DNA from 4 places in the Streptomyces sp. NPDC005761 genome. Region 3 is predicted to be linked to each of the others. Evidence: riboswitches for the same ligand, from Rfam matches in the RefSeq annotation. Region 3 holds a riboswitch; each other region holds the start of a gene.
The links. A riboswitch is a leader RNA that binds a small molecule or an ion and turns the genes downstream of it on or off. The one in region 3 is predicted to bind cobalamin.
Positions count from the first base shown of each region.

Region 1: another riboswitch for cobalamin. It lies ahead of cobN (cobaltochelatase subunit CobN); the one in region 3 lies ahead of ABZ434_RS17225 (CbtB-domain containing protein).
Region 2: another riboswitch for cobalamin. It lies ahead of ABZ434_RS20610 (ribonucleoside-diphosphate reductase subunit alpha); the one in region 3 lies ahead of ABZ434_RS17225 (CbtB-domain containing protein).
Region 4: another riboswitch for cobalamin. It lies ahead of ABZ434_RS28410 (cobalamin biosynthesis protein); the one in region 3 lies ahead of ABZ434_RS17225 (CbtB-domain containing protein).

Region 1 covers NZ_JBEXXX010000012.1:70,235-73,629, reverse strand. Annotated here, with positions in the region: gene cobG (precorrin-3B synthase) at 1-1,145, opposite strand, end outside; cobalamin riboswitch at 1,192-1,344, shown strand; gene cobN (cobaltochelatase subunit CobN) at 1,415-3,395, shown strand, end outside.
Region 2 covers NZ_JBEXXX010000022.1:7,747-11,141, reverse strand. Annotated here, with positions in the region: gene ABZ434_RS20610 (ribonucleoside-diphosphate reductase subunit alpha) at 1-2,070, opposite strand, end outside; cobalamin riboswitch at 2,204-2,341, opposite strand; gene ABZ434_RS20605 (GNAT family N-acetyltransferase) at 2,394-2,906, opposite strand; gene mctP (monocarboxylate uptake permease MctP) at 3,025-3,395, opposite strand, start outside.
Region 3 covers NZ_JBEXXX010000016.1:47,314-50,708, forward strand. Annotated here, with positions in the region: gene ABZ434_RS17215 (glycoside hydrolase family 15 protein) at 1-312, shown strand, start outside; gene ABZ434_RS17220 (histidine phosphatase family protein) at 372-992, opposite strand; adenosylcobalamin (AdoCbl) riboswitch at 1,116-1,209, shown strand; gene ABZ434_RS17225 (CbtB-domain containing protein) at 1,255-1,470, shown strand; gene ABZ434_RS17230 (CbtA family protein) at 1,500-2,285, shown strand; gene ABZ434_RS17235 (GNAT family N-acetyltransferase) at 2,425-2,934, opposite strand; gene ABZ434_RS17240 (tetratricopeptide repeat protein) at 3,007-3,363, opposite strand.
Region 4 covers NZ_JBEXXX010000040.1:32,161-35,555, forward strand. Annotated here, with positions in the region: gene ABZ434_RS28405 (cobyric acid synthase) at 1-459, opposite strand, end outside; gene ABZ434_RS28410 (cobalamin biosynthesis protein) at 456-1,499, opposite strand; cobalamin riboswitch at 1,643-1,774, opposite strand; gene ABZ434_RS28415 (hypothetical protein) at 1,926-2,159, opposite strand; gene ABZ434_RS28420 (inorganic phosphate transporter) at 2,193-3,395, opposite strand, start outside.

The DNA of each region.
Region 1 (3,395 bases), on a different contig from region 3:
CCCGACCAGTACACCGGCAGTGCTCCCACCGGCCCCAGGGCGGCCGCCGCCTGGGACCGCACATCGGCCAGGGACTTCGCGCAGCCGGGGCGCCCGATGCACGCCCCCACGCCGGTCCACGGGGAGTGGGGCCCGACGATCAGGCCGGCCTCACCCAGCGAGTCCAGCAGCTCCGTGGCCCGCTCCCGCTCCGCCCCCGGAACGACGATGCCGCGCCACGGGGTCAGCCGCAGTTCGCCGTCACCGCAGTGCCGGGCGATGTCCGTCAGCATCTGCCACGGCTCTGCGCCGATGCGCCCGAGCGGCAGGCCGGCCGACAGCGCGACCACGTCCCGGGGGCCGCTCACCGCGCCGGTGGCCGGAGCCGTGGAACCCTGTGGCGCCACCGGGGCGACGGTGCGCGTGGTACGCACTCCGGCCGCCCGCAACCGCCGTTCGACCTCGTCGACCAGGGGGCCGGCACCCGTCGGCAGATCAGCCACCCGCCAGGCACCGGAAGCGGGCGAGGCGTCCAGGAAGGCCTCGGCCGCGACGAGTGCGGCCTGCGGCGCCCCGGCGCCCGGAATCCGCAGCACGGTCTCCTCCGCGCCGATACGCAGAAGCGCGTTCCCCTCGCTCCGTGCCCGGAGGGTCACGTCAGCGCCGAGCGCGTCCACGTCACCGCGTCCGTCGTCGAGCGCGAACAGGAACCTGCCGGACAGACCGGCCGCCGCGTCACTCGCGCACAACAACGTGTCCAGCGCGGACAGCCACGGGCGGACGTCCCGCTCCCCGCGGCCGTCGAGCCCGGACAGCGGCGAGGCGACGACGTTACGGATCCGCTCGTGCCGTTCGGAGGGCAGCAGCCCCGACTCCCTGAGCCGGTAGGCGAGTTCGCCCCCGTGCTCCTGTCCCAGACCGCGTAGCTGCACATTGCCGCGGGAGGTGAGATGCAGCTCACCGTCGCCCAGCCGGCCGGCCAACTCCCGCAGCACATCCGCCTGGTCCGCGGTCAGTACACCCCCCGGGACGCGGATGCGCGCCAGAGCCCCGTCATCCGCCCGGTGGAGGCGCAACGTCCCGGGGCAGGCGTCGCCACGGGCCCGGGCTGACGCGTCTCCGGGCGGCGCAGGCGTAGTGGCTGGTCGGGGCATGGCGGCGAGCATACCGACCATCTCTTCAGTCCGTATGACCCACAGTTGGCAAGGGACCCTTACTATGCCTAGTGACGGGCCATCCGGCACGTCGTCGCCCCACACGGCGACAAGGGAGGAAGCCCGGTGAGATTCCGGCGCGGTCCCGCCACTGTGAGCTTGGTCCCACCGGCCGGGCGAGTCAGGAACTCCCTTCCCCGCACTCTCGGCGCCGGTCGAGCAGGGGGATCCGTTACGACACCGCCCGGGGCGTGGACACCCCGAGGAAGGCCAGACGCCGCATGATCCTGCTCCTGTCGACGTCCGACACCGACCTGCTCAGCGCCCGCGCCTCCGACGGCCCGGTCGCCTACCGCTACGCAAACCCCTCCCGGCTCCCGCTCCAGGACCTTCCGCAGCTCCTGGACGGTGCCGACCTGGTCGTCGTACGGCTTCTCGGCGGCGTCCGCGCCTGGCAGGACGGTCTCGACCAAGTCCTCGCCACCGGGCGGCCGGTCGTGGTCCTCACCGGTGAGCAGGCTCCCGACGCCCAGCTGATGGCCGCCTCCACCGTCCCCATCGGGATCGCCGCCGAGGCCCACGCCTACCTGGCCCACGGCGGCCCGGCCAACCTGGAGCAGCTCGCCCGGTTCCTGTCCGACACCGTCCTGCTCACCGGTCACGGCTTCGAACCGCCCGCGCCCGCACCCTCCTGGGGCCCGCTGGAGCGCACGCCCCGCGACGCGGAGGGCGGGCCCACCGTCGCGGTGCTCTACTACCGCGCGCACCACATGAGCGGCAACACCGCGTTCATCGAGACCCTGTGCCGGGCCGTGGAGGCCGAGGGGGCCCGCGTCCTGCCGCTGTACGTCGCCTCCCTGCGCACCCCCGAGCCCGAACTCATCGACGCACTGCGGGCCGCCGACTCGATCGTGACGACCGTCCTGGCGGCGGGCGGCACCCGGCCCGCCGAGGCGTCGGCAGGCGGCGACGACGAGTCCTGGGACGCCGGCGCCCTCACCGGCCTCGACGTACCGGTCCTTCAGGCGCTCTGCCTCACCAGCTCCCACACCGACTGGGAGGGCAACGACGAGGGCGTCTCACCCCTGGACGCGGCGAGCCAGATCGCCGTGCCCGAGTTCGACGGCCGCCTGATCACCGTCCCGTTCTCCTTCAAGGAGATCGACGAGGACGGCCTCCCGGCGTATGTCGCCGACACCGAGAGGGCGGCCCGCGTCGCCGGAATCGCCGTACGGCACGCCCGGCTCCGCCACATCCCGAACCAGAACAAGCGCCTCGCGCTCGTCCTGTCCGCCTACCCGACCAAGCACTCCCGGATCGGCAACGCGGTCGGACTCGACACCCCGGCGAGCGCCGTGGCCCTGCTGCGCCGACTCCGGTCCGAGGGGTACGACTTCGGTACGGAGGAGGTGCCCGGCCTGGCCTCCGGCGACGGCGACGAGCTGATCTACGCGCTGATCGAGGCGGGCGGCCACGACCAGGAGTGGCTCACCGAGGAGCAGCTGGCCCGCAATCCGGTCCGTATCCCGGCGGCCGACTACCGGCGCTGGTACGCGACGCTGCCGGCCGCACTCCGCGAGGCCGTCGAGCGGCACTGGGGGCCCGCTCCCGGCGAGATGTTCCTGGACCGCTCGCGCAACCCGGAGGGCGACATCGTCCTCGCGGCCCTGCGCCGCGGCAACCTGCTCATCCTCATCCAGCCGCCGCGCGGCTTCGGCGAGAACCCGATCGCGATCTACCACGACCCCGATCTGCCGCCCTCGCACCACTACCTGGCCGCCTACCGCTGGATCGCCGCCGCCGCGGAGGACGGCGGCTTCGGCGCCGACGCGATGATCCACCTGGGCAAGCACGGCAACCTGGAGTGGCTGCCCGGCAAGAACGCCGGCCTGTCGGCCGCCTGCGGTCCCGACGCGGCGCTCGGAGACCTCCCCCTCGTCTACCCGTTCCTGGTCAACGACCCGGGGGAGGGGACCCAGGCCAAGCGCCGCGTGCACGCCACACTGGTGGACCACCTCGTCCCGCCGATGGCCCGCGCCGACAGCTACGGCGACATCGCCCGGCTGGAACAACTCCTCGACGAGCACGCCCAGATCGCCGCGATGGACCCGGCGAAGCTCCCGGCGGTCCGCGCCCAGATCTGGACCCTGATCCAGGCGGCCAGGCTCGACCACGACCTCGGGCTCGAGGCACGCCCCGAGGACGAGGGCTTCGACGAGTTCATCATGCATCTCGACGGCTGGCTCTGTGAGATCAAGGACG
Region 2 (3,395 bases), on a different contig from region 3:
GAAGCCCTGCACCGAGCCGCTCGCCTCGCGCAGCGCCTCGCGGGTCCGGGCGTCCCACACGCCGAGCTTCTTCAGCTCGTCCACCAGATACCCGTTGACCTGGAGGAACTCACCGCTGAGCGTCTCGCGCTTGAAGAGATTGGAGACCTGCGGCTCGATGCACTCGTACACACCCGCGATCGAGGCGATCGTCGCGGTCGGCGCGATGGCCAGGAGCAGCGAGTTGCGCATGCCGGTCTCCGCGACCCGGGCGCGCAGGGCGTCCCAGCGCTCCGGCCAGTGGAACTCGGTGTCGTAGTGGTCGGGGTGCAGCACACCGCGGGCGGCACGTGTCTCGGCCCAGGCGGGCAGCGGGCCGGAGCGCTCCGCGAGATCGCAGGACGCCTCGTAGGCGGCGAGCATGATCCGCTCGGAGATCTTCGTCGACAGGGCGCGGGCCTCGGGGGAGTCGAACGGCAGCCGCAGCCGGAAGAAGACGTCCTGGAGGCCCATGGCACCCAGACCCACCGGCCGCCAGCGGGCGTTGGACCGGCCGGCCTGCTCGGTCGGGTAGAAGTTGATGTCCACGACCCGGTCGAGGAAGGTCACGGCGGTGCGGACGGTGGCGTCGAGGCGCTCCCAGTCGATCGTGCCGCCCTCGACGAACGCGCCGAGGTTGACCGAGCCGAGGTTGCAGACGGCCGTCTCGCCGTCGTCCGTGACCTCCAGGATCTCGGTGCACAGGTTCGACGAGTGCACGACGCGGCCCGGCTCGGCGGTCTGGTTCGCGGTGCGGTTGGAGGCGTCCTTGAACGTCATCCAGCCCTGGCCGGTCTGGGCGAGGGTCCGCATCATCCGGCCGTACAGCTCACGGGCCGGCATGGTCTTGCGGGCCAGGCCCTTGGCCTCGGCGGCCCGGTAGGCGGCGTCGAACTCGTCGCCCCAGAGGTCGACCAGTTCGGGCACGTCGGCCGGGGAGAACAGCGACCAGGTGCCGTCCGCGTCCACCCGGCGCATGAACTCGTCGGGGATCCAGTGCGCCAGGTTGAGGTTGTGCGTACGCCTCTGGTCCTCGCCCGTGTTGTCGCGCAGCTCCAGGAACTCCTCGATGTCCGCGTGCCACGTCTCCAGGTAGACGGCGGCGGCGCCCTTGCGCCGGCCGCCCTGGTTGACCGCGGCGACGGAGGCGTCGAGCGTCTTCAGGAACGGCACGATGCCGTTGGAGTGCCCGTTGGTGCCGCGGATCAGCGAACCGCGGGCGCGGATGCGGGAGTACGAGAGACCGATGCCGCCCGCGTGCTTGGACAGGCGCGCCACCTGGTGGTAGCGGTCGTAGATGGAGTCCAGCTCGTCCAGCGGGGAGTCCAGCAGGTAGCAGGAGGACATCTGCGGGTGCCGGGTACCGGAGTTGAAGAGCGTGGGGGAGGAGGGCAGGTAGTCCAGTCGGCTCATCAGCCCGTACAGCGCGGTGACCTCGTCCAGAGCGCGCTCGGAGGTGTCCTCGGCGAGACCGGAGGCGACGCGCAGCATGAAGTGCTGCGGCGTCTCGATGACCTGACGGGTGAGCGGGTGGCGCAGCAGGTAGCGGCTGTGCAGGGTGCGCAGACCGAAGTAGCCGAAGCGGTCGTCGGCGCCGTCGGCGAGCGACCGCCCGACCAGCGCGTCCAGGGCGGCCGCGTGGAGCGTGACGAACTCGGCGGTGCGGTCCGCGATCAGGCCCTCACGGTGCCCGACGGCGACCGAGGCGGAGAACGACGTCGCGCCCTGCCCGGCCGCCTCGTCCGCGATGGTGCGGGTGAGGAGACGGGCGGCGAGCCGGGAGTAGGCGGGGTCCTCGGAGATCAGGCCCGCGGCGGCCTCGGTGGCCAGCGAGCGCAGCTCGGCCTCGTCCGACCGGGCGTTGCGGCCGCGCAGCGCGGCGGCGGCGACGCGTCCGGGGTCGGTGTCGGGCAGATCGGCGGTGAGGTCGGTGAGGGTCCGCAGCAGTGCGGTCCCGGGTCCGTCCTTCGCGGGTCCGCCGGACCGGGCCGCCTCGGCCTCGGCTGCTTCGGACTCGGCCGCTGAAACCGGATCGGCTGGCGCGATGGTCACGCGGTGCTCTCCCTCGCTCGGCTCGGGGCCTTCGGGGAGCGGGGGCAGCCGGGCGGGGCGCGGCAGGGCAGCGCTCCGTGCGGCGTCCACCGGCCCATCCACGAGGCCCGGACGTCTGGGCATCCGGATCGGTCGAGCCGGATGCGCTGTCGGCAGGATCTCGGACTCAGGGGTGCGCAAATGCGCACCGAACACACCGTTGCGGGACAGTTCCGGATTCGCACCGGATTTCCCTGCGGCGACAGCGAGCACGAGCATACATGTGGGGGCTGCCGGATGCGGCAGCCCCCACATGTTGTGTCGTACGTGGCCCCAGCGCGCTCTCACGCCACGGGACGGAGCTCCAGACGGTAGGTCAGCAGCTTCAGGTCGGCGATCGGATTCCAGTCCCTCTCGGGGGTCCGTACGAAACCGAGGCGCCCGTAGATCCGGTGGGCCCCGAGCATCCCCGGCTGCGTCGACAGGACGAGCCCCGTGACCCCCGCGGTGCCCCGTGCGCGGTCGATACAGGCCCGTACGAGCGCCTCGCCCGCCCCGGCGCCACGGGCCTCGTGGGAGACCGCCAGCATCCGGAACTCGGCCTCGTCGGCCGCCGCGATGTCGGCCCACGGGTTGCCCGGCGGGGCGTAGGTGACCCCGCCCAGGACGCGGCCCTCCGCATCGGCGGCCACCAGCACCTCGGCCTCGGCTGCGCGGCGGGGCACGTCGCGCAGCTGCACCAGGTACGGATCGTCGGCGCCGAAGTCCAGGAGGCCGTCGCCGAGATAGGCCTGAGCGGTGATCTCGCCGAGGAGCGCGTGCTCGGCAGGCTCGACCGGCCGGATCGTCATGTCCATACGTGGCAGTGTGCCGCACGCACGGGCCGGGGCCGCAAGGGCTTTTCCGCCCCGGCTCGCGAACGGGCCGCCGCACCCTCGCGGAGGGTGACGGCGGCCCGTTCACGCAGGGCGCAGGTCAGTGACCGCCGGCCGCACCGGCGGTGGCCGGCGGGAGCTCCGTCTTCACACCCGGGTCGCCCGCGTCCGCGGTGTAGTCGCCCGGGGAGGTCTCGTCGACCCCGGCGGGCGCCTTCACGGCGTTCAGGACGAAGGTGAGGACGACGACGACCACGACGTTCAGCACGAAGGCCGTCAGACCGATGTAGCCGATCTCGCCGATGCCCGGGATCTCCTTGGAGGACCCGCCGAAGTGCTTCTGGGTCGGGCTGGCGACCCCGTACGCGGCAGCCGTTCCGTAGACCATGCCGACCGCCCAGCCCGCGAGCAGCGCCCAGCGGTGGAACCACCGGGTGAACAGCCCGCCGACCAGGGCCGGCATCGTCTGGA
Region 3 (3,395 bases):
AGCCTCGTCTACCGCTACAACCCCGAGGCCTCGCCCGACGGCCTGCGCGGCTCGGAGGGGACCTTCTCCCTGTGTACGTTCATGTACGTCGACGCCCTCGCCCGGGCCGGGCGCACCGACCAGGCCCGGCTGGTCCTGGAGAAGATGCTCACCTACGCCAACCATCTGGGCCTGTACTCGGAGGAGATCGCCCTCACAGGGCGCCAACTGGGCAATTTTCCGCAGGCGTTCACGCACCTGGCCCTGATCGACGCCGCCATCACGCTGGACGCCAGGCTCAATGCGGCGAACGGGGGCAGCGGAGCGGGGTAAGGGCTCCCGCGAGGAGAACGCTGCCGGGCGACGGGCCCCGCCGCGCCCTGCCGCGACCGTCAGATCCTCGCCCCCGGTGCGAGTGGCCGGCCGCAGCGCAGGTTCCACCGCCCCGACCTGCCGCCGAGCTCCGTCACGGTCAGCGGGGCCACGTCCAGCCGCCAGAACGCCTGCGGCGGGAGGCCGAGCGCATGGACGACCGAGGCCCGGATCACGCCGGGTTCGACCACCCCCAGGACCCGGCCGGCGCTGTCCCCGTGGACGTCCGCCTCCGCCGGCCCCCGCACCCGGTCGGGCAGGGCGTCGAGCCACGCGCCCACTCGGGCGCAGAGCTCCAGCAGCGACTCGCCCCCGTGCGGGGCAGCCGCCGGATCCGCAAGCCAGGCCGCCACCCCGTCCGGCTCGCCCGCGCTCACCTCCGACAGCCGGGCACCGGTCCAGCGGCCCATCTCCCAGTCCCGCAAGGCGTCTTCGGTGGCCGACCGCAGCCCGAGAGCCTCCGCGGTCGCGGTGCAGCGCCGGGACGGCCCCCGCAGCCACCGGTCCGCGGTAGGCACCGAGCCGGCGGCAGCCCGTGCCTGCGCGAGCCCGGCGTTGTCCAGGGGGGCGTCACCGGCGAACCGGGCCTCGCGCAGTGCGGCGTTCATCCCCGGTGAGATCAACATCACCCGTACCGTCATACCCGCTCTCAACTCCCTGAACTGTGGCCACGTGGCCAAGCACACCATGGCATCCGGGGCCCGCCGGCCGGCCACGGGCACCATGGCGGCTGTCACGCCCAAGCGGTATGGTCGCGACGACACGACGAGGGTGTGACGGAAGTCCGGTGAGAATCCGGCACGGTCGCGCCACTGTGAACCCGTACCCGTACGGGAAGTCAGACCCAGCACCTTCGTCTCAGGCACCACGATCGGGACGCGTGTTCCCCCAGGAGGTTCTGCCATGGCACAGACTGCTGCCCCCGCGACAGTCACACCCGCCATCACCCCCATCTCGCTGAAGGCCATTGCCCCTTGGGCGGTCTTCTTCGGCGTCGTCATGCTGATCCTGCTGTACTTCGTCGGCGCCGAGCAGGGCGCCACCGCGCTCATCTCGGGCGAAGGCGTGCACGAGTGGGTCCACGACGGACGTCACCTCCTCGGTTTCCCCTGCCACTGATCCATCCGGCTGATCCAGGGGAATCCCTCATGAACTCCATATCTGTCAGAGCACTGCTGGTCCGCGGCATGCTGGCCGGCCTCGTCGCGGGCGCCCTCGCGCTCGCGGTGGCGTACTTCCTCGGCGAGTCGCGCGTGGACGCGGCCATCGCCCTCGAAGAGGCGCACAGCCACAGCCACGGCCACGACCACGGCGGCGGCGAGGAACTGGTCAGCCGGGGCATGCAGGCCACCGGCGGCCTCGCCACCGGTGTACTCGTCTTCGGCGTGGCCGTCGGCGGCATCGCGGCACTCGTCTTCTGTTACGCCCTCGGCCGGTTGGGACGGTTCGGCCCCCGGGCGACGGCCGCGCTGGTCGCGGGCGCCGCCCTGCTGACCGTGTACATCGTGCCGTTCCTGAAGTACCCGGCGAATCCGCCGGCGGTCGGCAACCCCGACACCATCGGCCGGCGCACCGCGTTGTTCTTCCTGATGGTCGCGCTGAGCGTCCTGCTGGCCGTGGCCGCCGTCATCCTCGGCAGGCGGCTCGCTCCACGCCTGGGCAACTGGAACGCCTCCGTCGCGGCTGCCGCGGGCTATGTGCTGGTCATCGGGCTGGCCTACGCCTTCCTGCCGTCGTTCAACGAGGTCGGAAAGGACTTCCCGGCGTCCCTGCTCTGGGAGTTCAGGCTGGCCACCCTCGCGGTGCAGATCACGCTCTGGACCACCTTCGGGCTGGTCTTCGGCCATCTCACCGAGCGGCTGCTGGCGCCGAGACCGGATACGGTCACGGCCCAGGACGGCAAGGCGAACAGGCCGGCCACCGCCGTCGGCTGATTCCGCGAGCACCACCCGCCCGTCACCGGGGCCGGACGCCGTGCCATGTGCAGAGCAGTCAGGACGCACGCGGTGCCGACATCACGCACAGAGCCCGCCGGGAACATCCCGGCGGGCTCTGTCGCGCGCGGAAACCGCCTCACTCCCGCCCGGCGGACCCGTCCCAGTCGATCCGGTAGTGCTTCAGCTGCGCGTCCTGCTTCACGAGACGCATGCCCGCCGCGGCCATGACGTACTGGGAGGCGACGTTGTCGAGGTCGGTGTCCCCGTGCACGCACGCGACGCCCCGGTCGCGGGTGAAACGCAGGAGTGCCCGGAGCGCCTCGGAGGCGTACCCCCGACCCCGCATCGATTCCACGAGCCCGTAACCGATCGTGACGTGGCCCTTCTCGTCGGGCGCTCCGTGGAACCCGGTTCCACCGATCACCAGCCCGTCCTCGCGGCGGCGTATCGCGTACGAACCGTACGGAGTGGGGTCGCCGGTGCCGGCGCATGTTTCCAGGAACCGGCGGGCCGCCCTCGACTCACCCGGCGAGGGATAGCCCGGAGCCCAGCGGGCACCGTCAGCCGGCTCGCCCGCTGCCACCTGCTCGGCGTCGGCAACGGTCATCGGGGACAGGATCAGCCGCGGCGTGACGAGGTCGGTCATGCCCTGTGAAGTATCACGGGGCACGTCCGGGACGCACCCGGATATCCGGGTGCGTCCCGGTGCGCGTGCCGCTCAGGCACCACCTGACGGGGTGAAGTCCCCGGACAGCGCGGCCGCCATCCGCAACTGCGTGCCGGCCTCGGCCTGTCGGCCCTGACGCTCCAGCGTCCGGCCGAGCATCAGCCGGGCGTACTGCTCGACCGGGTCGAGTTCCAGCACCGCGCGCAGCTCCGTCTCCGCCCGGACGAGCCGCGCCGAGTGGTAGTAGGCCCGCGCCAGCAGCAGCCGGGGCGCGACCTGCTCCGGAACCTCCTCGACGAGTCCGCCCAGAATCCTGGCCGCGGTCGCGTACTCCTTCGACTCGAAGAAGAACTGCGCGCGGTCCCAGCGCTCGGCGGCGGTGCCGAACTCGTAGTAGGTGTCGCTCATGTGATCTCCTCGACCGAGGGTGCCGCGCCGGG
Region 4 (3,395 bases), on a different contig from region 3:
GATGCCCATGTTCACGATGTCCGTGCGCCGCAGATTGATCTCGGCCGGACTGCCCGCCCCTTCGCAGATCACCGCGTCATACGTGCCCCGAAGCTGCTCCAGGCAGTCCACGACGGTGGACAGGAGCGACTCCTGCCGGCCGCCGTGGTAGCCGCGGGCACTCATTTCGCCGACCGGACGCCCCATCAGGACGACCTGACTGGAACGGTCGCTGCCGGGCTTGAGCAGCACCGGGTTCATCAGGGCGGTCGGCTCCACCCGGGCGGCCTGGGCCTGCATGGCCTGGGCGCGGCCGATCTCTGCCCCCTCGCGGGTGACGAAGGAGTTGAGCGACATGTTCTGCGCCTTGAACGGCGCGACCTTCACGCCCCGGCGCACCAGCCAGCGGCAGATGCCCGCCGTGACGACGCTCTTGCCCGCGTCCGAGGTGGTTCCGGCGACCAGCAGTCCGCCGCTCATGTCGGTCTCCGTCCTGAGAGTCGAGGTGCTGCGGTACGAGGTGCTGCGGTACGAAGTCCTGTGGTGCGGGCGATCGGCGCACGGCCGCCCGCGATCCGCCGAGCCGCGAGCCCCGCGCCGAGCCGGGCCGCCACGCTGACGCCGAGGGCCAGCGCGCTCACCCGGCGCGACAGCCGTACGGCCCGCTCGATGTCCTCGGGCTCCACCGCGCGGCCCGTCCCCCCGTTGAGCACGGGACGGTGCTCGACCCGGCCGTCGTAGGCGAGCGTCCCGCCGAGCCGCACGCCGAGCGCCCCCGCGAACGAGGCCTCCACCGGCCCCGCGTTGGGGCTCGGGTGCTTGGCCGCGTCCGCCTGCCAGGCGTGCGCCGCTCCCCGTGGCCGCCCCCCGGCGGTCACGGCGAGCAGAGCGGTCAGCCGCGCGCCCGGCCAGCCCATGAGGTCGTCGAGGCGGGCCGAGGCCCAGCCGTAGCGCCGGTAGCGGGGTGACTTGTGGCCGACCATCGCGTCGAGCGTATTGGCGGCCCGGAAGCCGACGAGTCCGGGGATCCCGCCGAGCGCGCCCCACACCAGGGCGCCCACCACGGCGTCCGAGGTGTTCTCGGCGACGGACTCCACGACGGCGCGGGCGATCTGCGGACCGTCCAGGGACTGGGGGTCGCGGCCGCACAGATGCGGCAGCCGCTCACGGGCCAGTTCGAGGTCCCCGGCGGCCAGGGCGTCACCGATGGACCGGGCCTCGCGCCCCAGCGACGTACCACCGACGACGGCCCAGGTGGCGGCGGCGGTCAGGGCGACGGACGCGGCGGGGTGGCGGCGCAGCGCACGGGAGACCAGCGCGGCACCCCCGGCGGCACCTCCGGCGCAGACCAGGGTGTGCAGTGCGCCCCACCCGCGGTGGTCGCGCCACAGGCGGCGTTCGACGCCTGCCGCGGCCCGCCCGAAGGCGGCGACCGGGTGCCCCCTGCGCGGGTCACCGAGCAGCAGATCGCCGATCAGACCGGCCGTGGCGCCGTACGCGAAGATGCGATCGGCACGCACGCTTCAGCCGGCCGTCGCGCCTCGAAGGGTCCTCGTACAGGCCATTGCTGGCAGGAGCAACGCGGGAAGAGACGCACGGCGGCCGGGCATGGCGATATGTCCTCACTCAGGGTCCGCGCCCTGGTTCGACGTGACGGCGACGAGAGTCTCCTGGCTTCCGGATCCGCAGTTCCCCCGGCCTTCCAGTCCGCTCGCGTGGACCGTGACTTCCGTGGTGGGGGACTGCTCCCCGGTGACAGTGGCGGGACCGCGCCGGATTCGCACCGGCTTCCTCTGCTGTCGCCGTAATGGCTCCGGCAGTCCACCACGCTGTGCGAACGCCCGTCAACTTGCCGTTGACCTGCGACGGTCCGGTGTGCTGAGACGCACATCGGGCCGGACGCGCACGAGGTGCGGCCGGCCCGATGCGGGTGGGAGTGGTGGGGCTCAGGCGACGATCAGATAGATGCCGTAGGCCACGGCCGCGGCGCACAGTCCGAAGCAGACGTACGCGCCGGTGCGGGCCAGCATGAGCGATCCGCCTGCGGAACCACCCTGCGCGGCCGGTTCCGGCTGCTTGGAGAGGCCGACGATGCCGAGGGTGAAGAGTCCCACGAGAGCGACGGTGGCGACGAGGGAGACGCCGAAGACGGTGCCGAGGGCTGCCCAGTCGATGTTCATGTGGATCTGTCCTTACCGGAGCTCTTGGGGTCCCTAGACCGTGGCGGGTCGGGCCGGGTCGGTGACCGGTCCGGCCGGGGCCGGGATGGTCGCCATGAGGTCGTGGGTCTGGGCAGCCGCGGTGGGCGGCGGGCTGACGGCCGCGATGGCGGTGGTGACGACGCCCGCGGGCTCGGCGTCGGCGTCGGACGGGGCGACGTCCCCGTGCCCGACGGGCTTGCGGCGCGACAGCATCCAGATCGCACCGGAGCCCGCGACCAGCAGCGCCGCGACGACCACGACACCCCAGGTGCCCTGCTTGGTGAGGAGCTCGGCACCCGCGCCGACCAGACCGGCGGCCGGCAGGGTCAGGCCCCAGGCGACGAACATCCGCGTGGCGGTGGACCAGCGGACCACACCGCCCTTGCGGCCGAGGCCCGCGCCCATGACGGCACCGGAGCACGACTGGGTGGTGGAGAGGGAGAAGCCGAGGTGCGAAGAGGCCAGGATGACGGTGGCCGCGCTGGTCTGTGCGGCGAAGCCCTGCGGAGGCTTCAGTTCGGTCAGACCGCTGCCCATGGTGCGGATGATGCGCCAGCCGCCCAGGTAGGTGCCGAGTGCGATGGCGAGGCCGGCGCACACGATGACCCAGACCGGCGGATTCGACCCGGGGGCGAGGACGCCACCGGTGACCAGGGCGAGCGTGATGATGCCCATGGTCTTCTGCGCGTCGTTGGTGCCGTGGGCGAGCGAGACGAGCCCGGCGGAGGCGATCTGGCCGGCGCGGTATCCCTTCGCGGTGGCCTTCTCCTGGGCGCCGCCCGTGACCTTCCCGCCGATGCGGTACGTCAGCTTGGTGGCCAGCAGCGCGGCCAGGCCGGCGACGACCGGCGCGGCGACCGCGGGGAGCAGCACCTTGGTGACGACGGTGCCGCCGTCGACCGACGACCAGCCCGCGGACATCACCGCGGCGCCGATCAGGCCGCCGAACAGTGCGTGGGAGGAGCTGGACGGCAGGCCGACCAGCCAGGTCAGCAGATTCCACAGGATGGCGCCGACGAGCGCCGCGAAGATGACCTCGGTTCTGAGCCCGTCTTCGTTGATGATCCCGCCGGAGATCGTCTTGGCGACCTCCACCGACAGGAACGCGCCTACGAGGTTGAGAACGGCGGACATGGCCACCGCTGTCTTGGGTTTGAGTGCGCCGGTCGAGATGGTCGTGGCCATCGCGTTGGCGGTGTCGTGGAAACCGTTCGT